4 regions of the Ruegeria sp. O6 genome follow, and region 4 is predicted to be linked to each of the others. Evidence: riboswitches for the same ligand, from Rfam matches in the RefSeq annotation. Region 4 holds a riboswitch; each other region holds the start of a gene.
What was found. A riboswitch is a leader RNA that binds a small molecule or an ion and turns the genes downstream of it on or off. The one in region 4 is predicted to bind cobalamin.
Positions count from the first base shown of each region.

Region 1: another riboswitch for cobalamin. It lies ahead of ACR0DY_RS10395 (ABC transporter substrate-binding protein); the one in region 4 lies ahead of ACR0DY_RS03240 (hypothetical protein).
Region 2: another riboswitch for cobalamin. It lies ahead of ACR0DY_RS19075 (DUF4198 domain-containing protein); the one in region 4 lies ahead of ACR0DY_RS03240 (hypothetical protein).
Region 3: another riboswitch for cobalamin. It lies ahead of ACR0DY_RS14460 (DUF1636 family protein); the one in region 4 lies ahead of ACR0DY_RS03240 (hypothetical protein).

Region 1 is NZ_JBQERM010000006.1:162,290-169,651, forward strand. It holds partial or broken gene ACR0DY_RS10385 (ABC transporter ATP-binding protein) at 439-948, opposite strand; gene ACR0DY_RS10390 (FecCD family ABC transporter permease) at 945-1,976, opposite strand; gene ACR0DY_RS10395 (ABC transporter substrate-binding protein) at 1,991-2,995, opposite strand; cobalamin riboswitch at 3,149-3,341, opposite strand; tRNA gene ACR0DY_RS10400 (tRNA-Gln) at 3,503-3,577, opposite strand; gene ACR0DY_RS10405 (NADPH:quinone reductase) at 3,668-4,657, opposite strand; gene ACR0DY_RS10410 (SH3 domain-containing protein) at 4,769-5,230, opposite strand; gene ACR0DY_RS10415 (2-hydroxyacid dehydrogenase) at 5,429-6,415, shown strand; gene ACR0DY_RS10420 (GFA family protein) at 6,436-6,825, shown strand; gene ggt (gamma-glutamyltransferase) at 6,937-7,362, shown strand, end outside.
Region 2 is NZ_JBQERM010000023.1:11,542-18,903, forward strand. It holds gene ACR0DY_RS19040 (hypothetical protein) at 1-368, shown strand, start outside; gene ACR0DY_RS19045 (hypothetical protein) at 361-1,359, shown strand; gene ACR0DY_RS19050 (hypothetical protein) at 1,436-1,651, shown strand; gene ACR0DY_RS19055 (energy-coupling factor ABC transporter ATP-binding protein) at 1,668-2,318, opposite strand; gene cbiQ (cobalt ECF transporter T component CbiQ) at 2,315-3,094, opposite strand; gene ACR0DY_RS19065 (cobalt ABC transporter permease) at 3,094-3,657, opposite strand; gene cbiM (cobalt transporter CbiM) at 3,654-4,265, opposite strand; gene ACR0DY_RS19075 (DUF4198 domain-containing protein) at 4,272-5,057, opposite strand; cobalamin riboswitch at 5,190-5,388, opposite strand; gene ACR0DY_RS19080 (ROK family transcriptional regulator) at 5,510-6,700, opposite strand; gene ACR0DY_RS19085 (substrate-binding domain-containing protein) at 6,890-7,362, shown strand, end outside.
Region 3 is NZ_JBQERM010000011.1:68,531-75,892, reverse strand. It holds gene ACR0DY_RS14485 (hypothetical protein) at 1-618, opposite strand, end outside; gene ACR0DY_RS14480 (TolC family outer membrane protein) at 692-2,110, opposite strand; gene ACR0DY_RS14475 (protein-L-isoaspartate O-methyltransferase family protein) at 2,205-2,858, opposite strand; tRNA gene ACR0DY_RS14470 (tRNA-Cys) at 3,083-3,156, shown strand; gene ACR0DY_RS14465 (NAD(P)-dependent oxidoreductase) at 3,335-4,330, opposite strand; cobalamin riboswitch at 4,433-4,637, shown strand; gene ACR0DY_RS14460 (DUF1636 family protein) at 4,732-5,106, shown strand; gene cobW (cobalamin biosynthesis protein CobW) at 5,111-6,166, shown strand; gene cobN (cobaltochelatase subunit CobN) at 6,170-7,362, shown strand, end outside.
Region 4 is NZ_JBQERM010000002.1:6,349-13,710, forward strand. It holds gene recR (recombination mediator RecR) at 92-685, opposite strand; gene ACR0DY_RS03225 (YbaB/EbfC family nucleoid-associated protein) at 747-1,100, opposite strand; gene ACR0DY_RS03230 (DNA polymerase III subunit gamma/tau) at 1,290-3,053, opposite strand; gene ACR0DY_RS03235 (protein-tyrosine phosphatase family protein) at 3,226-3,738, shown strand; gene ACR0DY_RS03240 (hypothetical protein) at 3,730-4,137, opposite strand; cobalamin riboswitch at 4,228-4,446, opposite strand; gene ACR0DY_RS03245 (alpha/beta hydrolase family protein) at 4,579-5,436, shown strand; gene rsgA (ribosome small subunit-dependent GTPase A) at 5,472-6,500, opposite strand; RNA gene ffs (signal recognition particle sRNA small type) at 6,659-6,757, opposite strand; gene ACR0DY_RS03260 (bifunctional 2',3'-cyclic-nucleotide 2'-phosphodiesterase/3'-nucleotidase) at 6,797-7,362, opposite strand, start outside.

The DNA of each region.
Region 1 (7,362 bases), on a different contig from region 4:
AACGAACGAATCCAATCCAGGTCAGAATCAAGACAGCATTCGACGGGCAACTTGACGGGTTGTGAGGAAACCCAGGTCAAGATTGCGCGCCGTTGGAATATGGCTTTGAGGCCGTAGATTGTACGTATCTGGCATGCTGCGCTGACGACACTGATATCCAGTACGACCAGAAGCGATCGGAAGCCGTCAGTCCAGATGATAGGACAGAAACCGTTCTGTCCCGCCGGTACTATACCCCCACTGTGCTTTGACACCGAAAACTTCTGAAACGGTTTCCAAAGACAGGGCATGTTCGGGCGGGCCAAGAGAGACCAGCCGCCCTTTTGACAAAACAGCCACCCGGTCACAGGCCATCGCCTGATTCAGATCGTGCAGCGCCATCACTGTCGTCACTTTTAGAATTCGAACACAGTTCAGGATCGACAGTTGGTGATGAATGTCCAGATGGTTGGTCGGTTCGTCCAAAAGCAAGAGTCCCGGTTGCTGAGCCAAAGCGCGTGCGATGTGCAGTCGCTGGCGCTCTCCTCCCGACAATGTCGCCCATTCTCTGTGTGCCATATCGGCCATTTCCACGGTTTGCAGGGCTTTGTCGACTTGCCAGGTGTCCTCGGCGCGCCACGGCCGTAAGGCCGACAGCCAGGGCGTGCGGCCCAGTTCGACCACGGATCGTGCAGTCACGCGTTCGGCCGTATCAGCCTGTTGTTCAACGATGGCAATCCGTTGGGCAATTTGTCTGCGCGACAAATGCGAAACGGGATGACCCGCTATGACGACTTTTCCTGAAACCGGACGTACCAACCCCGCCAGCAGGCGCATCAGCGTTGATTTCCCTGAACCGTTAGGTCCGACCAAAGCAAGTGTTTCGCCGGGCTCCACGACAAAGGATACGTCTGACAGCAAAGTCTTGCCGCGAACGGAATATGTCAGGTTTTTCGCCTCGATCTTCATCGGGCGCTCCTCTGGCCGCGCACCAGAATTACGGCAAAGGCAGGCGCACCGATCAGGGCGGTGACCACCCCAATCGGCAGAACCTGACCCGGGATGATGATGCGCGACACGATATCTGCGCCGATCAGGAAGACCGCTCCGATCAAGGCGGCGGTTGGGATAAGCCTGCGATGCCCCGGTCCCACAAGGAACCGGGCAGCATGAGGGATGACCAGCCCGACAAAGCCAATGGATCCGACGATAGAAACCATGACAGCTGTTGTAAGTGCGGTCGCAAAGATCAGGGTTGCCTGCACCCGACGTACCGATATGCCCAGCGAGGCCGCTGAATCAGAGCCGAAAATAAAGGCGTCCAGTGCTCTGGCGTGAAAGCGGCAAATGAGCCAACCGACAAGGGCCACCGGAATGGCCAGATACACATCCGGCCAGCGCACGCCGCTGAGGTTTCCCATCAGCCAGAACATGATCCCGCGCGCCTGATCGGCATTGGCGGATTTGGCGATGATGAAGGCCGTCAGCGCATTGAACAACTGAGACCCGGCAATTCCCGCCAGGACGATCTGTGCCGTCGCAGCCCGTCCGCCCCCTGCGCCAGCGGCTCGGGCCAGCAACGCGACAAAACCAAAAGCCAAAAGCGCGCCATTGAACGCGCCAAAAGACAGCGACAAGGCCCCCCCACCCAAACCAGCGATGGTTACAGCCACGGCACCCGTCGAGGCCCCGGCAGAAATGCCCAAAATGTAAGGGTCGGCCAACGGGTTGCGCAGCAAAGCCTGCAACACGACCCCTGCGACAGCCAGACCGGCACCGCAGGACGCAGCGACCAGAGCGCGAGGAATCCGGTAGCTCCAGATAATACCCTGATCAATTGGGTCTACAGGAAAGTCCACTCCGGCCAGCTTGTTGGCCAGAACGGAGAGAACCAAATCGGGCGACAGAGAGGTTTCCCCGATCATCGCGCCCGCAAGAACCGCCGCAATCAACAATGGCACGGTAAGGCACGCAGCCTTGAAACCCTGCCGTAAAATTGCGGCGACCTCGTTCACAGGTTGTTTCCGATGGTATCCAGCTTCTCGGCCAGATCCTCCAGCGCCGGGATTGCGCGGATGGTGGCGTCCATGGCCTGCGCATCCATAATGACGATCCGGTCATTTTTGACCGCATCCATCTGGCTGGTCACCAGATCAGTGCGCAGGAACTCCAGCTTTTTCAGGTAGTCGTCCGCAGCAAAGCGACGGCGGTCCATCTTGGCGATAACAATCACCGTCGGATTGGCTTTGGCAATGGTTTCCCAGCCCACTGTTGGCCATTCTTCATCCGTCTCGACGACGTTGCGGATACCCAATTTACTCATCATGTATCCCGGTGCGCCTTTCTGTCCGGCCACAAACGGGTCGCTTTCCATTTCGGGAGAGGAAAACCAGAATACGGCTGACACATCGTCCAGCTTCACGGTTTGCGCCTTGGCGACGGCTGCGGCTTCGCGGGCCTTGTACTCGGCAACCAGGTCCGTGCCGCGTTCGGATACATCAAAGGCTGCCGCCAGTTCTTCGATACCCTGATACAGCGTATCGGTCGAGAACGCTTGCAGGCGGGTGCCATCGCCGCCGACCGTATTGTCTTTGCCGATGCAATCTGCAGGCATTACGTACGTTGGAATGCCCAGTTCGTGAAATTGCTCACGCGTGGCGACGATGCCCTCGGGTCCGACATGCCATTCATATTGCGCTGCGACCAGTCCCGGCCGCTTGGCAACAACGCTTTCAAAGCTGGGATCATTGTCCGCCAGACGCTCTACCTTGGCATTCACCTCGGCATATTCAGGCAGCACCTCGTTGAACCAGACCGAAGTTCCAAGAACCTGCTCGCCCAGACCCAGCGCATAAAGCACCTCGGTCGCGGCCTGGCCGACCGTGACTGACGACGTCACTGGCGCGTCAAACGTGACCGAGTGACCGCAGTTTTCGATAGAAAGGGGAAAGTTTCCTTCGGCGGCAGCGCTGGTAGCCAGCAAGGAAAGGCCAAACAGGCCAGTGCGTAGAAACATGACAATCGATCTCCATGTGTCAATGACCAGAGAACGGGTGAATGGGCATTTACCGAAGCAACAGGCGCTTTACTGCCTGCCGTGAGCGCAGGGTAGAAAATAGACCGCCCGGCGCGTTTCTTCGGCAACCTCCCCGGACAACCCCGCCCGGCGTGTTTCGGTTTCATACCGGCAGGTCTCCTGACTGACGGGTCTTTGTCTGTCCTGTCTTCCCAGACCAAAATGGCCCAGTGACGGAAATGGACAGCGCTCGCCGCCTACAGTTGCGGGGGCAGTTCCGGTTGGCACCAAAAGGCACCTCGGATTCCCTCTTAGCCACATCGGGACCGGTAAAACGCGGGTACCTTAACACTTACCCTGCGGCAAGAAAAAACTCCGGGGTCTTTCCTATTTTCTCGCAAGAGCATGCACCTGCGCGTCTCAACATGGCGCTGATATCAGAAAAGCCGCTGAGAACGCGCCAAAATCCGGACCCAGATTCATAGTGTGTGATATTAGGGAAAATCATGGCTGGGGTGGTAGGATTCGAACCTACGATACACGGTACCAAAAACCGCTGCCTTACCACTTGGCTACACCCCAACGGTGAGCGGCTATCTACGATTGTTGATGGCAGGGTTCAAGAGCGTTTTGCAAAAAAAGCGAGCGCCGTAAATTTTTTTTGAAGGCCCCTCATTTGGTGTCGATCAACACCGCTCCGGTACGGTTGCCTTCCTGTACCATCGCATGGGCGGCAGCGCATTCTTCCAGTGTAAAGACCTTATGTACGGGGCAGATCAATGCGCCATCAGCCAGTGCCTTGTGTAGAGTCTCTATTGCGGCGGCGCGCAAATCTGCGGGCAGCAGGTAGATCAGGACTGCCTCGAGTGTCACGGCCTTGAACATCATGGGTCCAAAGGGAAAGACAGGTGTCATATTCCGGGCAGATCCATATGCGTTGATACGGCCGTTCTCGGCGATGACGGCAATGTTGGTGTCAAGGTTCTGTCCAAATTCGACATCGACGATTCGACCAATTGTACGTCCATCATTTGCGTCGAGAATCTGATCCGAAAGGTGTTCACCGGAGTAGTCGAGAACGACATCTGCACCGGCTGCCTTGACCCGGTCAAAGCTGCGGGTGCTGGCCGTTGCGATCACATTGGCTCCGGCCCATTTGGCAAGCTGGACAGCCAGATACCCGACAGTACCCGCCCCACCATGGATCAAAATGGTTTGCCCGCGCGGCGTGCCGCCCGAGAACACTGCGTGGCTTGCGGTAAGGCCCGGAATTCCAAGAATCGCTCCGGTTTCAAGTGACACCGTCTCGGGCAGTTCTACAGCCTGAGATTCAGGCAGGGTGATGTGGCTGGCAGCTGTACCGAACGCGCGTTGCCATTGCCCGTTCCAAATCCACACGCGCTGACCAATCCGCGTCGCGGGTACGCCATCGCCAACCGCTGTGATGACTCCAGCCCCGTCGCTGTGCGGAACGATCAGCGGAAACGGAGGTTCTGTGACACCCGGTCGGGTTCCCGCGCGGGCCTTGACGTCCGAGGGATTTACGCCGGAATAAGACAACTCGACCGTGACTTCACCCGGTCCAGGCGGAACTGGGGGAATATCCTGTATGCGCAAGACATCGACAGCGTCTCCGAAGGCTGAATAGGTGACTGCGCGCATAGGGTCCTCCGTTTAGGTCGAGTTAAGCGGCGATTGGGCCGGTAACTCAAACAGCTTGTCGCGCTTTTTCGGGGCGATGCGCAACCGCGGATACCGGAAATTGTCTTTCGCCTATTCCCGAATTTCGGAAGAATCGACGCCCCAAAGGTTCGATTTCAGTGTCCAGCCACGGTATCCGCCGGCGGTGATCCTGCACCAGTCCAGCGAACAGGCTCCAAGGCGCGCCACCACTCCGGTCTCGAAATGGGCATTCACGGGCGAGGTCGGGTCGGGGCGGGCATAAACAGGCAGCATCTCGGATTCGATCAGCACCGTTCGGACGCCAGACAACAAGGCATAGTGAACCCAGCCACCCGCGCCGTCGCGGTCTTGGACCTTGCGCCAGTTGCCGTATTCGGCAGTGACCTGCAGCGGCATGCCACGCCTTTTGAATACCCAATCGATTCGGTGGGTTAGGGATGGTCCGCGCCGCACGTTCCCTTCGGCTGCCTTCATCGACACATATCGGGGCAGGGGCAGGTTGGTGACCGATCCGCGTTTGACTTCGGCATGTGCGGCACAGACACCGAACATGACCAGAAATACGGAAACTACCGCCAGAGATCGGCGTTTTACCGGTCGAATACCACTCACTGACTGCCCGCTCTTATGCCTGTTGATCCGGTTTTGAAAAAAGGTCGACACAATGCCATTGGGGTTCTTGTGCCCCGCCTTATCCTGCGCCACGATGCCATGGCGCGCGTCCGTTTGCAAAGCAGTGGGAGAGCCGAGGTGCCAAGAGAACGTTTAAGTGTTGTCGTTACGCGACGGTTGCCTGAGGCAGTAGAAACCCGGTTAAGCGAATTGTTTGACGTGCGCCTGCGCGACGACGACACCCCAATGACGCGTGAAGAATTAGTAGCAGCGGTGCAGGATGCCGATGTTCTGGTGCCTACGGTGACCGATACCATTGATGGCGGGCTATTGGGTCAGGCAGGTGAAAAACTGCGGCTGATCGCCAATTACGGGGCCGGTGTCGACAATATCGATGTGGCGACGGCGCGGCAGCGCGGCATATTGGTGTCCAACACGCCCGGTGTGCTGACCGACGACACGGCAGATATGACCATGGCCCTGATTCTCGCTGTCACACGGCGCATTCCCGAAGGGTTGAGCGTCATGCAGCAAGGCGACTGGACCGGGTGGGCCCCCACCGCGTTTCTGGGTGGTCGCATTGGCGGGCGGCGTTTGGGTATTCTGGGCATGGGCCGGATCGGACAGGCTGTGGCCCGCCGCGCCAAGGCGTTTGGTATGCAGATCCATTATCACAACCGCCGCAGATTGCGCCCAGAGATTGAGCAAGAACTAGAGGCGACCTATTGGGAAAGCCTGGATCAGATGGTGGCGCGTATGGATGTGATATCTATCAACTGCCCATCGACACCGTCTACCTTCCACCTGATGAACGCGCGCCGCCTAAAGCTGATGAAACCCTCGGCAGTGATCGTGAATACTTCGCGGGGTGAGGTTATTGACGAGAACGCTTTGACCCGGATGATCCGTGCGGGGGAAATTGCGGGCGCGGGGCTGGATGTCTACGAACAGGGAACCGGTGTGAACCCGCGCTTGCGGCAGTTGCCGAACGTGGTTCTACTGCCGCATATGGGGTCGGCCACGCTGGAGGGCCGGGTTGAGATGGGTGAAAAAGTCATCATCAACATCAAAACCTTCGAAGATGGCCACCGCCCACCGGATCAGGTTGTGCCTGCGATGCTCTGACGCGTCGGAAAGGATCATGGATGGACGTGTTTGAAGGGGGATGCCGTTGTGGAAAACTGCGCGTCACGGCTTCGGGTTGTCCTCTTCGCGTCGGGATTTGCCATTGTCTGGACTGCCGCAAACACCACGGCGCGTTGTTTTATGCGGCGGCTATTTTTCCGGCGGATGCGGTTAAGATCACCGGAAATGTGAAAGGTTATTCCGACCGGTACTTTTGCCCTGATTGCGGATCTCCGGTATTTGCCCGAAGCGGTGCCGAAGTCGAAGTGCATCTGGGCTGTCTTGACGCGCCTGACCAATTCATACCGACATATGAATGCTGGACCAAACGACGCGAGGCGTTGCTACCCGAATTTGCCGAGACAACCCGCTATGATCAGGATCGTCGCGCCGAAGAAACCGAACCATAGGGGAAATGGCGAAACTTCGCTGTGATAACACGCTGCCATGCCTGATCGTTGCAGAGGGGGCAAAATCCTTACAGGATTGAAAATAAAGATTGTATTGGAGGGTTAGAACAGATGAGACACGTTTCAGCACTGCTGCTTACTACCGCACTTGCTATTTCGACACCGGGGTTCGCGCAGGAAACAGCCGATGCCGTTGCACCCGAAGCCGCGACAGAAGGGCAGGTTCAGGCGATGACCGACGAGGTTATTGCGGCCCTCGAAGCCAAGCTTGAGGGCGTTCCGGTCACATCCGAAAACTGGATGATAGCTGCGGCCAATCCGCTGGCGGTCGAGGCAGGGGCCAAAGTGCTGCGCGCGGGCGGGTCTGCCGCGGATGCGATGGTTGCTGTGCAGGTCGTGCTGGGGCTGGTCGAGCCGCAATCTTCTGGTCTGGGCGGGGGAGCGTTTCTGGTTTGGTACGACGCGGCCAGCGGGCAGATGACAACACTGGACGGGCGCGAAACGGCACCCCTTGCCGCTACCCCGACGCTGTTTCAG
Region 2 (7,362 bases), on a different contig from region 4:
CTGCCGCCCGCAAAGAGGAAGAAGCCAAGAAGGCCGCCGCTGACAAGAAGGCATTCGACGCCAGCAATGCCGCCAAGATCAAGGGGTTTGAGGATATTGCCAAGAACGCTTCGGGTGTTTCCGCGCTGATCGGTGGGCAACCGGATGGCAACCGGGCCGGTTTCGTTCAAAACCTGTTCAAGGATTTCCCCGGCGGGGCTGCTGCTTTGGCCAACCCATCCAACACGCTGCTTTTGGCCAAGCTTTTCGGGGCCTTCACCAAGGCGAACGCGGATGCCGATGACGGCAGCGCGACCAAGGCCGGCAGCCAGTCGGTGCTGGATTTCCTCAATGGCCTGAACGCCCCTGCGGAGGACGACAATGAGTGACACGAGCACAAATGTGACGGACAAACCGGGAATCGATGAAAGCCTTGCCGAGGCGATCATCAACATCCTTGAAACGACCAATTCTCCGGCGATCCAGCGCGCCCGTGAGGTGATTGCCCATAGGCTGGCCATTGCGGGCGATATTGCCCCTTCGCGCATCCCTGCGCCGCGCAACATCACCGAGATCGGCGGCTATATCAATCTGCTGAGCGAGTATGGTGAGTCCGAACAGCGCGCACGCATGATCGCGGCCGCTTTGGGTATCGCGGGACCGCAGATTTCGCTGCCGCAGCCGGGTGCCATTCCGCCGATGTCTTTCATCACCCGCGACGGGGCAAGGCCCGTAGGTCCGCAACAAGCCAGTTTCCCGCTGAGCTTCACGATCCGCAGTGATTTCGTTCCGGCCTTCGACAATGCGTTGCAGGAAATCGCGATACGTGGCGGTGCGGTGCCGATCCTGACACCTGTCAGGGTCCTGCCGGCCGCCGGATCAGGCCCGGTGACCGACGGTATTGCACAGCTGGCTTTGATCGGTCGGACCCTCAGCCTGGCACCAACTGCGGCGCTGCATGCCGTGGCCACCGACCCCCTGTCGCTCAGCCGTCCGACTGCGGGTGGCGGGTTCGAGGTTCTGGCACGGGTCATCGACGCCGCCGCCCCGATTGCCGGGACCATCGCGGCGGCAGACTGGACAAGCTGGGAATGCGATGCTGCTGCCTGTTCCGAGGTTGACAGCAACGATGCGCGCTTTGCCCTTACACCGATCCTGAATGCGGCCGGTTGGCACCAGGCGGCTGATCCCGGCAATCCCACCAGCCTGTCCGATCCCGGCAGCTGGGCCGCGTGGCAGAACATCACCGGGCTTGTACCCGGCGTCACGCGGTTCGCGGATGAGCTGCAATTGCTGTACCCTGCCGAGATGCTCATCACCTCGCCGGTTTTCAATCAACTGGACAATGTCTGGACGGGAAGCACCTTTGCCGCGCCATAGGACCCCCTCTGCGACCGCAACAATGTGATTTGGCGGCACTTGGTTTTTGGGGTTACGCTTGAACAGGAGGGGCGCTATGCAAAACCCGGAACGTTTCGAAAAATTCTACTTTGCCAAAGTTGGCATGGGCGAAGCCTGCGGTTGCGCCGAGCGCATCATCGACGTTTTCGAGTTCAACCGAAAAGGTGGCGCGCAATCAAAACACCCGGTGAAACAGGACCGGCGCAGACGCCTGTCGTTTCGGGCATGGGCGGTCAGATATGGGCTTATGAGCCGGAAGCGGCAGGGCTGAACCCGGATTGGTCCTGTCAGACAGCAACCAGTTTTCCGTCTCGCAAATCCAGCGCATCCGGTGCCAGTTCAGCACGGAAGGCCGGGGAATGGCTGACAAGAAGGATCGCTTGCGGCAATTCCCGGAGGATTTCCAGCAGCCGGGCCTCGTTCCGTGGGTCCAGCGCGTTGGTGGGTTCATCAAGCAGCAGAACCTCGGGCTCCATCGCCAGAACGGTCGCCAGCGTAACCAGCCGTTTTTCACCCCCTGACAATTTGTGGGTGATGCGGTTCTTCAGATGCATCAGGTCCAGATCACTCAATACGTTTTCAACGATAGCAAGCGCTTCGTCGCGCGTTCTGCCCAGGTTGAGCGGGCCAAAGGCGATATCCTCGGCGACGGTCGGGCAGAACAGTTGATCATCCGCATCCTGAAACACAAGCCCCACCCGGCGGCGTACGTCGTGAAAATCGGCCTCTTGCACCCTTTGCTGACCAAAGATCGTGACCGTGCCGGACCGTGGGCGCTGCAAGCCAAGCGTGATGCGCAGCAAGGTCGATTTTCCCGCCCCGTTCGGACCCGTCAGCGACAGGCGTTGACCGGCGGACAGGCTGAGGCTGGCACCGTCCAGAACGGGTGGCTGACCAGGGTAGGCAAAGCAGATATCTTCAAGCGCAATCAGTGTCATGCCAAATCCAGTATGATCAGACCCGCGCAAAGGGCACCAAGACCTGCGGCAAAAACGATGTCCCTTCGGGTCAGGGCAAAGTCCTGAAGCAGCAGCATACGGCCTGAAAACCCCCGGCATTTCATCGCATCAAGTATGCGTTCGGATCTTTCGATCGCGCGCACCAGCATCATGCCCACGAGATAGCCAAAACTACGATAGGTGTGCCAGTTTGTTGCCGGGCGAAAACCGCGTACCTTCATGGCCGCGCGCAGGCGCAGGTATTCTTCCCGCAGAACCTCGATATAGCGGATGGTGAACATCAGAAGGTGAACCAGCTTTTCGGGGCAGCGCAGGCGGTGCAGGGCGTGGCCAAGCGTGACCGGCTCCATCGTGCCGACCAGCACCATCAGGGACAGGATGACCGCGTTGGCCGTCAAGGCGATCTCGACCGCTTTCCAGAAACCCTGCCAGCTTGCGGGAAACCCCCAGAGCGTGAACATCGGGTCGCCGGGCATGGAGAATGGCAACAGCACCAGCATGAAAAGGATGAACCCATCCATCATGGCCATGCGTTTCAACGTTTTCCGCCAGGGCAGACGCGACGCGGCAAGAAGCGAAAGGGACACCGCCAAAGCCGCGCACAGCGCTGTCAGCGAGGACACCGCGACAGTCACCACCGCGAAGACAACCGCCATGACGATCCGCATCCTTGGATCAAGCGGGTTGATCGCGCCGCGCCGCTGCGCGCCCGCTTTGATCAGCGTGCTTTCCTGTTGCCCCAGAACGTGCGCCATCAGGCCGCCAGCTTGCGGCGTGCCGCAAAGTAAAAGCCCAGACCAAACAGACCGACGATATATCCGATCCCACCCAGAACAGTTTGCAGGTCATTTTGTTCGCGGTAAGCCGCTATTTCCCGACGCAGCGGGCGCAGCTCATCCCGCACGGCCCTGGCAATGACCTGTTGTTGTTCATCGCTGAGCACCGCCGCTGTCTGGGCAGGTGCGTTTGTCGGCGCGGTGTCGGGTTCCGCTTCAACGCCCATGATCCGGGCGACATCCGCAGCGGGCATGGTGACCTCGGCCACATGCCCGGCACCAAGGTTTGCAAAGAAAGTATGGGCCACCGGCGCGTTTGGCGTGTAGATAAAGAACCCGTCTGCATCTGTTACGATACGGCCCAGCTCGGCTCCGTCCGGGCCGTTGACGATGACCTCGGCCCCGCTTGCCATGTCACCATTGGAAAAGCCGATTTCGCCTTCGATGGCGTCACCGGATTCAAACACTCCGGCTATGACCTTATGCGCCAAGGCAGGTGCGGGTGCGCAGCACAGCGCCAGAATGATCGCCAGGTACCTCACGCGGCCGCTCCTTTGACAAACAGCTCGGGCTTGACCTTGCGCGCCAGCAAAACCGCGAACCCGGTCAGGATCGCCTCAATCGCCATGACAGGAATATGTGCAAAGAAAACAAGCTTGGCCGCTGGCAGGAATGCATCCCCGGACAAGGCCAGTGAAAACGCAACCATGCCGGTTGTAGCGGCGATGGCAAAGGCACCGCCGACCCCGCCCCATATCGCACCTTGCAGAGGTGAGCCATGGGCGATCAGGCGGCCAAAGATCAGCCCGGCCAAAACCGCGGGCAACGCGATGTTCAGGGTGTTGATCCCCAATACCGTCAACCCGCCAAAGCCAAAGAAGACGGCCTGCAGCAAAAGCCCGACGAACAGGGCCGGGAATGCGGCCCAGCCCAACAAAAGCCCGGCCATTCCGTTGAGGATCAGATGCACTGACGAAGGGCCAATCGGCACATGAATCAGCGATGCCACGAAAAAGCTGGCAGACAGCACTCCCGCAGTGGGGATGCGATCAAGATCCAGCGACCTGAGGCCCATGGCAATTCCACCCGCAGCAGCGACTGCACCGCCGATCACGACAGGGTTGGACAAGGCTCCGTCAACGATGTGCATCTACGGTTACTCCAAATCCCAGGCGCGGATCCAGATCACCGCGTCCTGGCTGAGTTCTTTGCCGTTGTGTTCGGTCACGGGACCGGCGCCGAGTGCGGCAAATCCCCAATATCCGGCTTTTGGAACGCCGAACGTGAAATACCCGTTATCATCCGAAATTGCGACCAATGCACCACCCGGCATCGGCGAGACCGACGGGGCGGAAGCGGCCGCGCTTTCCATGTCCGGTTCTGCGGCCATGTACTCGATCTCGATCTCGGCACCCGCAACCGGTTGGCCTTCGGCCATAACCCGACCTGTAAACGTCGAACCCGCGATGATGTTGGTTGGTTTGTTGAGCGGGATGATCTCAACCGGCAAGCCCACCGGGTTCATCCAGTCGGTCGGCAGTTCGTTGCGGTTCAGGAATGCCTTGGCAATCTGCTGGATATAGATATTCTCGGATTCCTCGTAATAGGGCTGGGGAACAGTCACCAGCACATAGTCGCCCGACCGTTTGACGGGAACATAACCCTTGAATGCCGCGCCTTCGTTTTCGCCACCGGTGAAACGCACGGGTTCCAGGGTATCCAGCAGGTCGGTTTTCTGACCGTTGTGGATCACGTAGAATTCCTGCGGCTTGTCCAGATCCATAACGTGCCCGTTCGAGAACGGATGCCAAAAGATCAGCTTGACCGGAACATTCCCCGGTGCGTCGATCATGGTGTCAGCGGTGTATTCCAGCAGGAAATGAGCATTTGCCATCGCTGGAAGCGCTATCGCCACAGCGGCTGCGGAAAGCAGCTTGGTCATCAATAGTCGTCCTTGTCCCATCGTACCAACCCCGGTACGAGATGCGTTTTGACTGCGGGGATGTCCAAGCTAAGCTGCTTTTTCAAGCATCCTGCTCCGACGCACATCCCGTCGCCGATTAGGAGTGCCCTTGTCAAAGGCACATGTCCGGCAGGTATCCTGACTTGCGGGTCAAAGCGTTGGGCTGGCCTTCCCGGATTAACACCAGTGGCACTTCAGCCCTGCTCGCCGCTTACAGTTGCGGGTGCAGTTGCGGAATTGGGCCAAAGCCCGCACCGCATTCCCTATTGATTCCAGAGCACGCCCCGGAACCGGACATGCCGAGCGGCTTGCCAGACTTCTTCGGCATCCGTCAACGATCAATTGCGCTGGCTGTCAAAAAGTTTAGCGGGCGATGCCCTTTTTCCGACGGATCCGCTTTGGATGCAGGTCAGGGTTTTTCGGGAATGAACCTACCCTTCGAGCAGGTATCTTTCCGACAATGGCAAACTGGCCGCCCCCAATGAGCGGGCATCCGGGCCTGCCGTCCCCACCTGCACCAAGGGCCGTTCAAGCCCGGTCAGGTTCATGTCTGATAGCTTGACCTCGACCAATTCCACCAGCCGCGCCTTGATGCCTGTGGGCATCCAGCCATCAATCTTGACAGATTCGAAGTCGATCAGGCTGCAAGACGAGACGATGGCATGTGCGATCCCGTGCGCCGCCTGTTTCAACCAGTTCTCAAGGTGGGTTTCCGGTATGTCCCAATGCTGTGTCGTTTCCCAGATTGAGCCGGCTGTTTCGGCATTCCCACCAACTGCGCGCTCCAGCACATAAAGACTGGCGACATCTATCAATGGTTTTACTCCGCCTGCGTCGTCCGGCACAGGCAATGGACCAAGCGCACCGGCATTTCCCCGCCCCGAAAAGATGGAGCCGTTCAGAACCACTCCACCCCCGATGAAGAAGCCGACATAGAAATACAGGAAATCTCGTGGACCTTCCGCAGGGCCAAAGACCAGCTCGGCACCGCAGGCGGCCGTTGCGTCGTTCTGCAGGAATACCGGCAAGTCATAGCTTGCGGCCAGCGCGCCTTTCAGGTCCGCGTCACGCCACGGATCCATTTTCTCCTGCGGAACCTGCAATGTCTGCGCCCAGTCCCAAAGGTAGAACGGCATCGCAATCCCAAGACCCGCGATCCGGCTGCGCGCCTCGGGCGACAGTGACGCCATCACTTTGTCGAGGCTTTCTTTGGAAAAGCTCAATGTCGCCTCGGGTGTCGGAAAATCATAAGTCCGCCGCTCACGGTGCCTGACATTGCCAAGGAAATCCGTCAGCACCAATTCGGTACTGCGCCGCCCGACTTTGAGCCCAAAGAAATAAGCGCCATCCGGGTTCAGGCGCATGGGAACCGAGGGCTGTCCGACTTTTCCCCGGATCGGTTCGCCCCGCAGAAGCAGCCCATCGGTTTCCAACTGGCGCATGATGACCGAGACCGTCTGCGCCGACAGCCCGGTCATCCGCGCGATTTCAGATTTTGCGAGGGCCTGATGGCGCCGGACCAGTGACAGGACAAGCCGTTCATTTCGGGCCCGCATTCCACTTTGGTTGGTGCCGCGCATATCTGGCTCGCGTACGCCAGTGGTATTGTCCAAAGAGTTCATTGCAGACACGGCCATCCCCTTCATGACGACAATGTTGAAACCCTTCCTTTCTGTCAATAATAATTAAGAGTGATTTATTTATTGACTCGAAATTCGAATCTTGTGATGGTTTTCACGTTCGATCGGGCCGGTTTTCGCCTGATCAGACGTATGCCCGGACGGGCATTGGGAAAACTGGGAGGACTACCGATGAAACTTGCGAAACTTGCAGGCGCTACGGCGCTGGCGGTTACGGCCATGGCAAGCAGTGCAATGGCCGAAGGTGAAACCGTTTGCCTGATCACCAAGACGGATACCAACCCTTTCTTTGTCAAAATGAGAGAGGGTGCGACCGCTAAAGCCGAAGAGCTTGGCATGACGCTGAAGGCCTTTGCCGGCAAAGTCGACGGCGACCACGAAACTCAGGTTCAGGCCATCGAAACCTGCATTCTGGATGGCGCAAAGGGTATCCTGCTGACCGCGTCGGATACGTCGTCCATCGTTCCGGCGGTGCAGCAGGCCCGCGATGCCGGGCTGCTGGTGATTGCGCTGGACACCCCGCTTGAGCCCATCGACTCGGCCGACGCGACCTTTGCCACCGACAATTTCCTTGCGGGGCTTCTGATCGGACAATGGGCAAAAGCCACTCTGGGAGATGCGGCAAACGACGCCAAAATCGCCAC
Region 3 (7,362 bases), on a different contig from region 4:
GGAATCAGGTTCTTCGGCATCAGCATCAGACACAACAGCCTGAGACGACCGGATGAATTCCGCCTGATAAGGTGCGTCTTCGTCCTGCTGAACCGCGTCTGGTTCTTCGCCACCGGCAGTATCAATCGACATCGCAGCGGCAAATTCTTCTTCGACATCCCATGGCAGCGCGTGCGACGGTGTGCCCGAATATGCATCCTGGCTGTCACCGTCCGGTTCCCACTGATCTTCTGTTTGCGCAATGGCCGCTTCCAGCGCTTCGATCTTTGCACTCAGGCTGCTTGTTGCATCATCTGCCGCGGCGCGTTTCGTCTCGGCTGTTTCTGGCTTGTCCCGGTCGGCGTTCGCGGGTTGACCCGTCTGAACGATATCGCAGGTGCGCAGCAACATCGGCTTCGCAGCATCTGAAACTTCGGCTTCTGATACAGCTTTAGCGGGAATCACCCCCAATTGATCTGGTGTGCTGATCCGCAAAGCATCTGTAAGCACCAGCCGCCCCGGCTTGCGTGCCTTAGTCGTTTGATCCGCGACGGTTTTATCACGACTGTCTTCACTGACCAGACGTTTGACCGAAGACAGAACGTCTTCGATCCCTGCTTTCACGACATTATCAGACATTGTTCTCTACCGCTCTATCCTTGGATCGAGTGTAGCCAAACAATCCGCGCCTCACAACAGATAGTATTGGCGATCAGTCCCGGCGCAATGCTTTGAGAACGCGATCCAGATCCTTGCTTTGCTTGCTGACCTGTGCCGGCGCATTTTTGACCAGATTGTAATACAAAGTCGGATCATAGATTTGCACCGCCAGCCCAAGACGCTCGGCTGTCAGAAGGCCCTGCGCCTGCAACAACTGATAGGCAGCCCGCGACCGTTCGGTGCGCGAAGCGACTTCTGCCAGCTGTGCATCCAGCAAATCCTGTTGTGCATTCAATACATCCAGAGTTGTTCGCGCGCCCAGAGTTGCCTCTTCCCGGATGCCATCAAACGCCACCTGCGAGGCGTTAACGCGCTCGGTTGACGCCCTCAGACTGGCGCTGGCCGCCTGAAACGCCGCATACCGGTCGGTAACACCCTGCGTGATGTTCTTTTGAACGTTCAGCAGATTCGCACGCGAGGCATCCCGGCTGGCCATTGCGCGGCGGACATTTGCCGCCAACCGGCCACCCGCGTAGATAGGTTGTGTGAAGTTCAGCGACACGGTTGCGTCGTTCACATAGTCATTGTTGTCATAGCGCTCGGACACGCCAGCATCGGCATTAAGGCTGACATTCGGCCCAAGGTTTGCCCGCTGTTGCTGCACGACCAGATCAAACGCCCTGACCTGATGCTGAGCCGATAGAATGGCCGGGTGGTTGCGCTGCGCCAGATTCACAGCTTCTGCTTCGGAACGCGGCAGATTGGGCAGGCTCGGCTGACCAGCCGTTCGCCCCGGTGCCTTTCCGACTGCATTCACGTATTCGGCCTGCGCAATGCTCAACTCGCCACGTGCCACAGCCAGATCCGCCTGAGAGCTTGCCAGCTGCGCTTCGGACAATGCGACGTCCGTCCGGGTTACTTCGCCCACTTCGAAGCGGTCATTCGACGCCCTAAGTTCCTCTGCCGACACATCCACGTTGTTCTGGCGGATCGCCACGGTCTCTTCCTGCAACAGGACGCCCAGATAGGCATTTGCTGCGCGAATAAGAACCTGTTGTTCAATATCAATCAGGGTTTGCCGGGTAGACAGCACCGTTTCCTGCGCCGACTGCTTGCCCAGTACAGACGCGCCGCCATCATACAAAAGCTGGCTCAGCGTCAGGCCCGAAAAGAACCGCGACGGTTCGTTTGTCGTCACGACGTTATTGACCCGCGACCGGGTGTAATCCTGGCTGACCTGCACGGTCCAGTTGATGATTGGCCGCAACGCGGAAAGCGCAATGGCCACATCTTCATCCGCCGCGCGCAGCAACGCCCGGTTCTGCTCAAGCAAACCACTGGTGTTATACGCGCCGATGAACGCATCCGTTATGTTGTCTGCCCACGCTGCACGCCCTGGCATCACGCTCATGGCAAGTCCTGCGGTCACAGCAAACGCCCTGACCAGCTTACCTGTCGCCGAACCACGCATACCAAAATCCTCTCAAACGAAATTACACTGCCCTGCAGGCAGTTTGCGGCCTTCTTTTCAACTAATCAAGGTGATAGAAAAATCTATCGGCGGACTATAGCGAAAATGCACACTCTGCCGAAAAACCTTCCAGAACCGGCGCATTGGCATTGAACACATCACGCCAACTGACGCGACCACCGGTTTTTCGACCGATCCGCACGGTACCCAGGTTGCCCTTGACAAACAGACACACGATCCGACCGTGGTCCTTGAGCTGATCCAACAGGGCATCGGGCACCTGCTCGACACCGCCCTGCACCATGATCGCATCATAGGGGCCGTGTTCCGCCACACCCTGTTCCAGCGCGCCAACGTGGATGATGGCGTTGTGCACGTCAGCTTCGGCCAAGAGGTTTTGCGCCTCGGCTGCAAGGGTTTCGTCGCATTCAACACCCACAACCAACTCAGCCATCCGCGCGGTGACAGCCGTGGAATACCCCATTGCCGGAGCGATATCGAGGACCATCTCATCCTTGGATATGTTCAGCGCGTCCAGCATTTTAGCCAGGGTCCGCGGCTCCAACATGCTGCGCCCGTCCCCCAGATCAATCAGGCCGTCCACATAGGCCGCCTCGCGTTGAGAATCGGGCACGAAGCTTTCCCGCGGAACACTCAGCATCGCCTCAATGATCGGGAACTTGGTGACGTCAGAGGGGCGGATCTGTGTATCAACCATTGTGCGGCGCCGGGCTGCGAAGTCAGTCATTGGATATCTCGTCTCATTCCCAAAGATGTCCGGCTTGTGCCATATCCTGAACCTTCCAGCAACGCCCCTGTTGCCGCAACCTGAATCTTGATCAACTCCTTGGGCGTGGACTTCGGCAAATTTCGATCTTGCCGGCAATTTCGCGCGCAATCCACTGGACGCCCCAGAGGAAAGCTGTTAAAAACCCAGTCACACCACAGCAAGTATTTGATTTTACTTGAAAAGGCGAGTTGGCGGAGTGGTGACGCAGCGGATTGCAAATCCGTGTACACCGGTTCGATTCCGGTACTCGCCTCCAACTACATCCAAATCGCTGACTTGGCCCCGCAGTATGCGCGTGTGACGCTTGGTATTTTCAGACGTTCATGGCCCGCGATTCTGTCGAACTGCGGGCCAGATATGGCGTGTTTTTTCGGAACACCTGCCTACCCCTGCTCGTTCACGGGGCGCGATGTAGTCTGGTGTTTGCCCTACCCTCAGGCGCGCCCTTGTGGCACAACCTCGTATCCCGGCTCTTCCGGTTCATCATCCGTCATTTCGGCTGGAAAGCCCGGGGCGGTGATATCCAGGCCGGTTGCCTCTTCCAGCCGTTTGATAATATTTGGTGAAAGCTCGCGTTCGCCATATCGTGCGATACCATCGTTAAAGATGTTGATCATCACCGGGTTTATTTCCAGCGGCACCCCGGCGCGGTCGGCGACCTCCTGAAACAAACCGATATCCTTCTTCACCAGATCCATGGTGAAGGAAATATCGCGCGACCCGTTCAGGATGACCTGACTTTCGGTTTCGTGCACGAAGGATGTGCCGGACGAGATTTTGATCGCCTCATAGGTCGTGTTCAGATCCATCCCCGCAGCCTTTGCTGTAACCAGTGCTTCGGCGCAGGTAATCAGGTTGGCAGTGGCAAGATAGTTGGTCATCACTTTCAGCACCGAGGCCGAGCCCAGCTCGCCGGTGTGCAAAACCCGGCGGCCCATTGTCGTCAGGAACGGCAGAATTCGTTCAAACGTTTCCCGGTCACAGCCCGCAAAGATCGAGATATTGCCCGTCGCGGCACGGTGGCACCCGCCAGAAACCGGGCAATCCACAGCTGCACCGCCGCGTGAAATGACTTCGGCACCGAGGCGTTTGACTTCGGCTTCGTCTGTGGTCGACATCTCCATCCAGATCTTGCCGGGGCCCACTTCGGGCAACATCTCCTTCATGACTGCGTCCGATGCTGCCGGAGACGGCAGACAGGTGATCACCGCATCGCAATCGCGCATCAGCTGGGCGGGCCCTTCTGCCGCCTTTGCGCCTTTGGCGACAAATTCGGCCACCAGATCTGCGTTCAGGTCATGCACAGTCAGGTCAATGCCATTGCGCAAAAGGGATCCCGAAAGCTTGCCGCCAACGTTACCCAGACCGATAAATCCCACTTTCATATGACGCATCTCCAAGTTCGTCGTTTTCCCGTCATGCGACCACATACCGAACACGCACTTCATGCCGCCGAACGACGCCTACAGGTCGCTTTTTTCACCTTGGCTTATTTGTTGCGCGCGAACCGCTTGACAAGCGGGTCGGCGGTGCCGCATGTCCCGGACGTTGGTGTCGGCAACAGCCGATGAAAAGGGAATGCGTCAACGGTTCATCCGCCAAACGCAGCCGCCCCCGCGACCGTGACCGGAGAGGATGCCCAATGCCACTGGCCTGTGCCGGGAAGGCGGGACATCCGACAGAGCAACCGCTCTGGCATCCGCAAGCCGGGAGACCTGCCAACACCCGAAGTTGAAACCGGGCGGGGTGTTCCGGTGTCGGGTCCATGTGCAGACGTGGTGCCCGCATGAAACCCCGTCCCCCGCGAAGAGGATTTGGGGGGATGAGAGACATGACCGAGACCGCACCGGTAGAATTACTGGTCTGCACGACTTGCCGCCGGGGTCTGCCCTTCGAGGATGATGCTGAGCGTCCCGGCACATTGTTGCACAAGGCCTTGGAACAGGCTGCCCTGCCAGATGGCATCATTCTGAAACCTGTCGAATGCCTTTCGAACTGCGATCAGGGCTGTTCCATCGTTCTTCGGGGCGGGCCGGATCGCTGGACCTTTGTTTACGAGAACCTGAACGAAGTCGATCACGTCGATGTCATCATCGATGGTGTGACCAAGTATCTGGCCACAGACGATGGTCTGGTGAAGTGGCGCGACCGTCCTGAACATTTCCGCAAAAACTGCGCCTCGCGCATTCCCCCGATTGGAGGCTGAGATCATGTCGAACCTAGAAAAACTTCCCGTCACCGTGATCACCGGCTTTCTGGGCTCGGGCAAAACCACGCTGGTGCGCCATCTGATGCAGAACCCGCAGGGAAAGCGTCTTGCGATTGTTGTTAACGAGTTTGGCGATGTGGGTGTTGATGGCGACATTCTGAAATCCTGCGCGATACCGGATTGCCCTGCGGAAAACATCATGGAACTGGCAAACGGCTGCATTTGCTGCACCGTGGCCGATGACTTCATCCCGACCATCGAGGCGCTGATGGCGCTGGAACCGCGCCCGGATCACATCCTGATCGAAACATCCGGCCTTGCACTACCCAAACCGCTGCTGAAAGCATTTGATTGGCCTGATATCCGTTCGAAAATCACCGTTGATGGCGTGATTGCGCTGGCCGATGCCGAGGCTGTGGCCGCCGGTCGCTTTGCTCCGAACGTTGAAGCGGTGGATGCCCAACGGCTGGCTGATGACTCGATCGATCACGAAACACCCTTGTCCGAGGTGTTCGAAGATCAAATCTCGTGCGCGGATATCATCCTGCTGACCAAGCCCGATCTAGCAGGTCCCGAAGGTGTCGCGAAAGCCAAACAGATCATCGCCGCCGAGGCACCGCGGCCGCTTCCCGTTGTCGAGGTCGCCGAGGGTGTCGTCGACGTACGTGTCGTGCTTGGCCTTGAGGCTGCCGCCGAAGATGACATGGACGCCCGCCCGTCACATCACGATGGCCATCACGATCATGAGCATGACGATTTCGAAAGCATCATCGTCGAGTTGCCGGAACAGACCGACCCTGCGGAACTGGTAGCCAGAATCGAACGTCTTGCGACTGAGCTGAATATCCTGCGCGTCAAAGGCTATGCCGCCGTCGCTGGCAAACCGATGCGCCTGCTGGTTCAGGCTGTCGGCGCGCGGGTTCGTCACCAATACGACCGCCCGTGGGAGCCCGGTGAAGAGCGCCGCTCGCGCCTGGTCGTGATTGCCGAGCATGACGACATCAAAGAAGCCGAAATCCGTGATATCCTCGTGGGTGTGACCGAGGTTGCCGAGTAAGTCATGCACGTCGTCTTTCGCGAAAGCCACGGGCTCGAGGAAACCGAGACCCCAACCGATCTGGGCCAAAGCCCGGGTGATCTGGTTGTGCTGTCCTTTTCCGACAGTGACCTGGGCGCTTTCGCGGCGGGCTGGCATCGCGGCGGCGGGCCTGAGGGGCGGATGCCCACGATGCGGCTGGCCAATCTTGCGGCGCTGAAGCACCCTCTGTCCGTCGATACCTATGTCGAACAGACACTTGAGGGCGCAAAGGGCATCCTGATCCGTCTGATAGGTGGCGTGCCCTATTGGTCTTACGGGCTGCAACAGGTTCTGGCACTGGCGCAAGCCAAAGGCATCGCGTTAGCCGTTTTACCGGCGGATGGGCGTGAAGACACTCGGTTGGATGAGTATTCGACCCTGCCCCTCTCGACCCTGCGGCGGCTGGCACATCTGTGTGACACCGGCGGCGAAGTCGCCGCGCAGGCCGCATTGGCCCAGATGGCCTTGGCAGCAGGGCTTTATGCCGGGCCAGTGATGGGCGCGAAAACCCTGCCCGAATGCGGTGCGTGGTGTCCAGATCAGGGTGTCGTCCCGGTGGGTTCCGCATTCCAGAACGATACGAAACGCATCCTTGTCACCTTTTATCGCGCGTATCTGACATCCGCAGACACCGCCCCGGTCGCGGCCCTGATCCGCAGCCTGCGCGCCCGCGGGCTTCAGGCGGTGGGTCTGTTTGCCCCGTCGCTCAAGACCCCAGCCGCTGCCGACTGGCTCAGGGAACAGGTCGTCGCCTTGCGACCGTCGGCGATCATCAACGCCACTTCATTCTCGGGCAAGGGCGCGTCCGGCACGTCGCCTCTGGACGCAGCGGATGTGCCGGTGTTTCAGGTCGCTCTCGCCACCTCGCGACGCAAGGCCTGGGCGGAGGCCGAACGCGGCCTGTCACCCGCCGACCTCGCCATGCATGTGGTATTGCCCGAAGTGGACGGGCGAATATCGGCAGGCGTTGTCTCTTTCAAAGAACCGGGCAAGCGCGATCCGCATTTGGAATACTCGCGTTTTGCGCATCGGGCCGAGTCGGACCGGATCGAGGCGATCATCGATCGGGTATCGGGCTGGCTTGCCCTGAATGACAAACCCAAGGCAGACCAGATCCCCGCGTTGGTACTGTCCACATATCCCGGCAAAGACTGGCAAATGGCCCATGCGGTTGG
Region 4 (7,362 bases):
TACTTGTTCAAGATGTGTACCTGAATTGAATACCGTTTGAGGTGCCGTTCTTGTTGCCTCTTTTTAAGGACGCTGATTTATAGATGCTGACCTAAATTTCCTTGCGCGCCCGGAGCGCCGCCGTGATCGTCCCGTCATCCAGATAATCCAACTCTCCACCGATGGGCACGCCTTGCGCCAACGAGGTCAGGCGCACCTGGCCTTCCAGCTGATCCGCGATGTAATGGGCGGTGGTCTGGCCGTCGACGGTGGCGTTCAGGGCAAGGATCACTTCGGTGATCCCTTCGGCCAGGACCCGATCCTTGAGGCGGGGAATGCGCAGCTCGTCCGGGCCGACCCCGTCCAGTGCAGACAGCGTGCCACCCAGCACGTGATAGCGGCCCTTGAAGACCCCTGACCGCTCCATCGCCCAGAGGTCGGCGACGTCTTCGACCACGCAGAGTTCGCCGGTCGCTCGGGCCTCGCTATTGCATATGTCACAGATATCCGTGGTGCCCACATTGCCGCAATTCAGGCATTCGCGGGCGGTGACGGCCACTTGCTGCATGGCGTCTGACAGGGGCGTCAGCAGCAGAGCGCGTTTGCGGATCAGGTGCAGCACCGCGCGGCGGGCCGAGCGCGGGCCCAGCCCCGGCAGTTTGGCCATCAGATCGATCAGATTGTCGATTTCGCTGTTCGTTCCCATGGCCTGTCCTGCTTTGCACCGGAGGAAGCCTCCGGCGGGAGTATTTGGGAAAAGATGAAGCTCAGAACGGTAGCTTGATGTCTTTGGGCAGGCCCATGCTTTCGGTCAGCTTGCCCATCTCTTCCTGTGAACGTTCGGCGGCTTTGGCCTGAGCATCCTTGATGGCTGCCAGGATCAGGTCTTCGACCACTTCCTTGTCATCGCCGTTGAAGATCGACGGGTCGATGTCCAGCCCCTTGAGTTCACCCTTGGCTGTGGCCGTTGCCTTGACCAGCCCTGCACCGGATTCGCCGACAACCATCATGTTGTTCAGCTCTTCCTGCATTTCGGTCATCTTGGTTTGCAGGTCTTGTGCGGATTTCATCATCTTTGCCATGTCGCCCAGTCCGCCAAGCCCGCCGAGTCCTTTCAGCATCAGTCGTCTCCTGTGTTTCTGTTTGGTTCTAAATACGGACCGCAGGCAGGTGGCACAAGAGGTCTCCCGCCTGTCCAGATCAGAGCGTCGCGGACCGATCATTTATGTGCCTGCAATCCCTCCCTCAGTTGCATGGTGGAGGGGCGTGAGTATGCCGGTTTCTTGAAACGTGGACCCACGGGCTGAGGCCTAATCCTCTTCGAACGGGTCCCATTCCTCTTCGACTTCGGGAAGGGCTTCGGTCACAACCTTGGCGGCGCGCTGCTCCGGTGTTTCGATCCGAATGATCTTTGCCTTGGGGAATTGCGTCAGCACGGCCTGAACCAGCGGGTGTTCTTCGGCCTCGGCTTTCAGGGCCAGCTCGGCCCGGTCCCGCACTTCCGCGATGGTCGCGGCATCCCCGTCCGAGACAATGGAGACGGCCCATCGATTGCCGGTCCAGCGTTGCAGGGCAGAGCCCAATCGCGACGCCAGATCCGACGGTGCCTGAGGTGTCTGGGTGAATTCGATCCGGCCAGGCTGGTACGACACAAGGCGCACGCCGCTTTCCACCTCGACAAGCAGTTTCACATCGCGGTTTGTGCGGATCAGTTCCACCACATGCCCGAAGGTTGGATAGCGGGCCAGGGCCGTCTGTGCATCCTGCGCCAGTGCAGCAACCGGTGCGCCACCCGCGCCGCGCGGGGGCGATGTATAGGCAGGCGGCGGGGTCGCGTTGGATTGCGTTGCCACCGGGGCCTGCCGGGACGGTGACATGCCCCCGCCCGGCCCGCCGGGTGGCGAAGGTGGGGCGTCTTGCAGCCGTTTGATCAGCTCTTCGGGGCTGGGCAAATCGGCGACATGCGTCAGTCGGATAACAGCCATTTCGGCGGCCATCATCGCGTTGGGCGCGGCAGAGACTTCCTCCAGCGCCTTCAGCAGCATTTGCCACATCCGGGTCAGAACCCGCATTGGCAAGGCCTCGGCCATGTGCTGGCCCCGTGTGCGTTCGTCGGGGGAAACCGTCGGGTCCTGGGCCGCGTCAGGTGTGATCTTTACGACGGACACCCAATGCGTGATTTCGGCCAGATCGCGCAGCACGGCCAGAGGGTCTGCGCCTTCCGCATATTGACCGCTCAGTTCAGTGAGCGCCCCTGCCGCGTCACCGCGCAGGATCATGTCCATCAGGTCCAGAACCCGTCCACGATCGGCCAGACCCAGCATCGCACGGACCTGATCTGCCGTCGTCTCTCCGGCCCCGTGCGAGATTGCCTGATCCAGCAATGAGGTCGCGTCGCGGGCCGATCCTTCTGCGGCGCGGGTGATCAACGCCAGCGCATCGTCGGCGATCTGCGCGCTCTCGGCCCCGGCGATCTTGCGCAGCAGGCCGATCATGTCTTCGGGCTCGATCCGGCGCAGGTCAAAGCGCTGACACCGCGACAGAACCGTGACCGGCACTTTGCGAATCTCGGTGGTCGCGAAGATGAATTTCACATGTGCGGGCGGTTCCTCGAGCGTCTTGAGCAGCGCGTTGAATGCGCTGGTCGAGAGCATGTGAACCTCGTCGATGATGTAGATCTTGTAGCGTGCACTGGCGGCGCGATAGCGGACACTGTCGATGATCTCGCGGATATCGTTGACGCCGGTACGGCTGGCCGCATCCATTTCCATCACATCGACATGGCGACCTTCCATGATTGCGACGCAATGCTCGCACTGACCGCAAGGCTCGGTTGTCGGTCCTCCGGTTCCATCCGGTCCGATGCAGTTCATGCCTTTGGCGATGATCCGCGCCGTGGTGGTTTTTCCCGTTCCGCGAATGCCGGTCATGATAAAGGCCTGCGCAATCCGGTCGGCCTCGAAGGCGTTTTTTAGGGTGCGCACCATAGCATCTTGACCCACCAGGTCGGCAAAGGTTTCCGGGCGGTATTTGCGGGCGAGAACCTGATAGGCGGGGCTTGGCGTGTCTGTCATGTCTTCTCGCTCGGATTCGGTGCTTCGGCACAGCGTAGTGGCGGCGGCACTCCGCGTCCACTGTGGGGCGTGATGATTTTTTGTTTCGGAAACGGGCTGGTTTCCAACTAAACTGGTCCAGCGGATTTAATGACTCATTTCTTAAAGAGTACCTTGGGGGAGGACGCACTTCATGTCGCAGCTGGTCATTTTTGCTCTGCAGGTCGGAGGCGGAACGCTTGCCCTTACTTCAATGCCCGGGCGTGGCGGGGATTACGTCGGCGATCTGGATATGATTGCGGCTTGGAAACCGGGCCTTGTGATTTCAATGACGACGGATGTTGAAATGCTTCAGGATGGCGCGCAGCACTTTGGCAGCGACATCCAAAGCCGTGCCAGCCGGTGGGTTCACCTGCCGATCGAAGATTTTGGAGCACCGACGCAGGCGGTTCAGAAGGCCTGGCCAGAGGTCAGCGCCACGGCCCGACATGCGCTGTCGGGCGGTGGCCGGGTTCTTGTGCATTGCCGTGGGGGGTGCGGCAGATCCGGGATGATTGTTCTGCGACTGATGGTTGAATGCGGTGAACGCGCCAGCGACGCACTGGACCGCCTGCGGGCCGTGCGCCCCTGCGCTGTCGAAACCGATGCGCAGCTGGCCTGGGCGTCCCGGATCACCCCGGCACAGGTGGAAGTGGGATCAAGCTGACAGCTGCTGGGGTGCGTAGCCGGTTTTCCGGGGCCGGATCGTTGAAACCTCGATCATGGCGCAAGGCGGGTTCGCGACAATGCCCGAGGGCAGCGTGCTGAATGTAGGTCCAAAGATCAAATCGGCATAGGCATCAAGGTCCCGAATTGCCGTATCAGGGTGCGCCCCGCAGAAAACGCGAACGCTGTCGGATCGCGCTCGGATCGTTGCCATGCACCCTTCCGCGCAATGTGACAGCGCGCTGTTGCCTTCAAATTCGAAATCTTCGCTGGTGGCCGAAACCGCCTGCGCCATGGCTTCGGAAATCGAGCGGGCCAGTCGCGCCAAAGCCGGGCAGGTATTGCCCGTCCGCTGGCACACAGTTGCGCTGTATTCGTGTGACTTTGTCTTCCAGATCATCCTGCGCCCTCCGCGCGTGGTGGGCTGGATATTGGGGCAGGTGGGACAGCATCTCGCTGTCAGGACCTGCCCGGACACCCCGCCCGAGTTTCGGTTTCAGTTCCGATGGCAGGTCTCCTGACTTGCGGGTCATTGCTCTGCCGACCTTCCCAGCCCGTGGGCCAGTGGTATTTCGGCATTGCTTACCGCTTACAGTTGCGGGGGCAGTCGCGGACTTGGTTGATATCTGTGTGACCAGACAAACCGCACCGTGTTCCCTTTTCATCCCGACCTCTTGTGGGGGCCGGAAACCATCACACAACCGCTAGCGCCTGATCGCGTTCCGAGTCAAGCCGATCTTTAGGCCGGACGTTTGGTCATGCTGGATGCGGTTTACGTTCCGGCTTAGTTTCGTCGGCATCGAAGGCAGGCAAACCATTGTTTCAGCGAAAGCCGGGGATCATGTTGGATACGGAACAGACGGTGTTGATCGAAGATTTCCGCTTTCCGTCAGGGTCCGTGACCTTGTCGGCACGGCTGTACCGGCCAGTGGGTGAGCCGGAAACCGTTGTCGTACTTAACAGTGCCACGGGTGTGCCGCGTGACTATTATCAACACTTTGCGCGATGGCTGGCTACCGAGCGGGGGATAGCTTGCCTGACCTATGACTATCGGGACTACGGGCTTTCTTTGGTCGGCCGCCTGAAAGACGCAACTGCAACAATGGCGGATTGGGCGTTGATCGACATGCCAGCGGCACGGGCCGAAATGCGCAGGCGGTTTCCAAAGGCGCAGCAGTGGACCATCGGCCATTCCGTCGGTGCGATGCTGGGGCCGGTGCAGCCGGATATCGACCAGATCGACCGAATGATCGGTGTGTGTTCGGGGCTGGTGACTTTGAAAGATCACCCATGGCCCTATCGGGGGTTGGCAGGGCTGTTCTGGTATGGCCATGCACCGCTGATGGTGCGGGCGCTTGGGTATCTGCCCGGCAAAGCGATCGGGTTTGGTTCGGACCTGCCCGCCTCGGTCTACTGGCAATGGCGCAAATGGTGTACAGCTCCTCTTAGCTACATTCCCGAGATCGGGCAGAATTTGCCTGATGCGCATTGGGGCAGTTCTGGAACACCTGTGGATCTGTTCACGTTCGAAGATGACCAGATGGCTCCGCCCGAGGCAGTTTGGCGCCTTGCCGACCTGTACGGCCCCGAGTCCAGACGCCACCTTATGAAGCCTGCTGAATTCGGACTGCCGGAAATAGGCCATATCGGAGCATTTGCCCGTCGCAATGCAGCGGTCTGGCCGCGCCTGATCGCCTGATCAGACGCGACGCAGGTTTTCCTAACACCTTGCAGTTATGGCCGTTTGCGAAGTTTCTTGTCCTGCATGACACCGCGCACCATCTTGCCAAACGCCTTGTCCCGCGCCCGCGATTGCGCAACGGTTTCCGAGTTTCGCTGATCTTCACGCCGCAGCTTGCGCCAACGGTCCAGCCGCGCCGGATCAAGCACGCCTTCGTCGATTGAGTTCTGCACGGCACAGCCGGGCTCGGTCTCGTGCTGACAATCCGAAAAGCGGCAGCTTTGGCTAAGCTCTGTGATGTCCGAGAATACGTCGTCGATCCCGTCCTGAGCGTCCAGCAAGCGCAATGCGCGCATTCCGGGCGTGTCGATCAACCATCCACCGTTTCTCATCGGGTGCAACGCACGCACCGTTGTCGTGTGCCTGCCCCGTGCGTCGTCTTCGCGAATTCCAGACGTGGCGAGGTTTTGATCTGTCATGGTGTTGCTGAGCGTCGTTTTACCCACGCCCGACGACCCGACCAGCGCGCCGGTCTGGCCTTTGGGACACCATGCCAGAACCTTTTCGACATCTGCCGGATCCCGAGCGTTGATCGCCAAAACCGTCAAAAACGGGTCCAGAGATTCCACTTGTCCCGAGAAACTTCCGGGATCATCCGACTGGTCAGCTTTCGTCAGGACAACGACCGGATAACATCCGGCCTGGTGCGCAAGAACCAGATAACGTTCCAGTCGGGGAAGGTTGAAGTCCGCATTGCACGAGCTGACAATGAACAATACATCGACATTGGCCGCAATCAGTTGGGTTGCGGCGCCTGTACCGGCAGCTCTGCGTTGCAGCAGGCTGCGCCGGTCCAGAAGGTGGCGCACGCGGTTTTCGGCGTCTGCAAGGACCCAATCTCCGACGGCATATGAACCGGTCGGATTATCCGGTGTCAGCAAAGGGATTTCACCATCCGGGCTCAGCCCGATCAGACGGTCCCGATGTACCGATGCGATACGAAAGGGCGTGTCAGAAGGAAAAGCCGCGTGTTGCGCGGCAAAGTGAGAGGACCATCCCAGGTCCGAAAGCGTATAGGACATTTATCTGCCTGTTTTCAGAAACAGCAATGCCAACGGATGGCAATCGCGCATCCGCAGGTCGTGTGTTCAGGCAGTCAGGTGATTCCGGTGAATCAGAACCAGTCTGCCCGAAGGGTTTTCAATACAATCATAAAGCCCTCCTGCGGCTATGGTTCACGAAGTGAGAGGTTGGACATCGACCCAAGCGGGGCTCGTTGTGGCTGCTTCCTTCCGGACCTGACCAGGTTGGCGAGGCGCTCGCCCGCGCCAACCTCTCGACTGCGGATATAGGGAAGGCATCGGGAAAAGACAACCCGTCAGAGCGTCAGGCGGATTCGTTCAAATCCCCTGCCATCCGAGCCCAGCAGCACGGGATCGAACCTGCGTAACTCATCCAGATATTTCAGGGCGCCCGGACCTGTTCGAAGAATTGTCGCCACGCCCCGCTGCGGCATCAGCGAGAACGGGTAGGGCTGCGTGGCGATTGGATCGGGCGGAAGGTGCTGCGCCAGGTAATCCTGCACAAGGTCCTTGATGCTCAGCGGTGGCAGGCTGATCAGCTCAGACGTTGTCGCATGCGGAAAATGCCCGCCTCCGCTGGCGCGGTAATTGTTCAGCGCCATAACGAATATCTGCTCCGGTCGAACGGGATGGCCTGCATATGTCAGATCACTGATCCGCCTGTGGTCGGGATGGATCATTTTCCCCTGCGCATCGTATCGCGGCGGCTGCGTGGGGTCGATCTGATAAGACAGTCCAAACACGATGTCGAAATTGTACCCGGCCCGTTCAGGGTTGATCAGTTCGGGTTCGGAACCAGACTTTAACTGGTTGAATACGCTGGCTGACATCTCCAACCAGTCCAGCAGGTGCGCACCGCTGA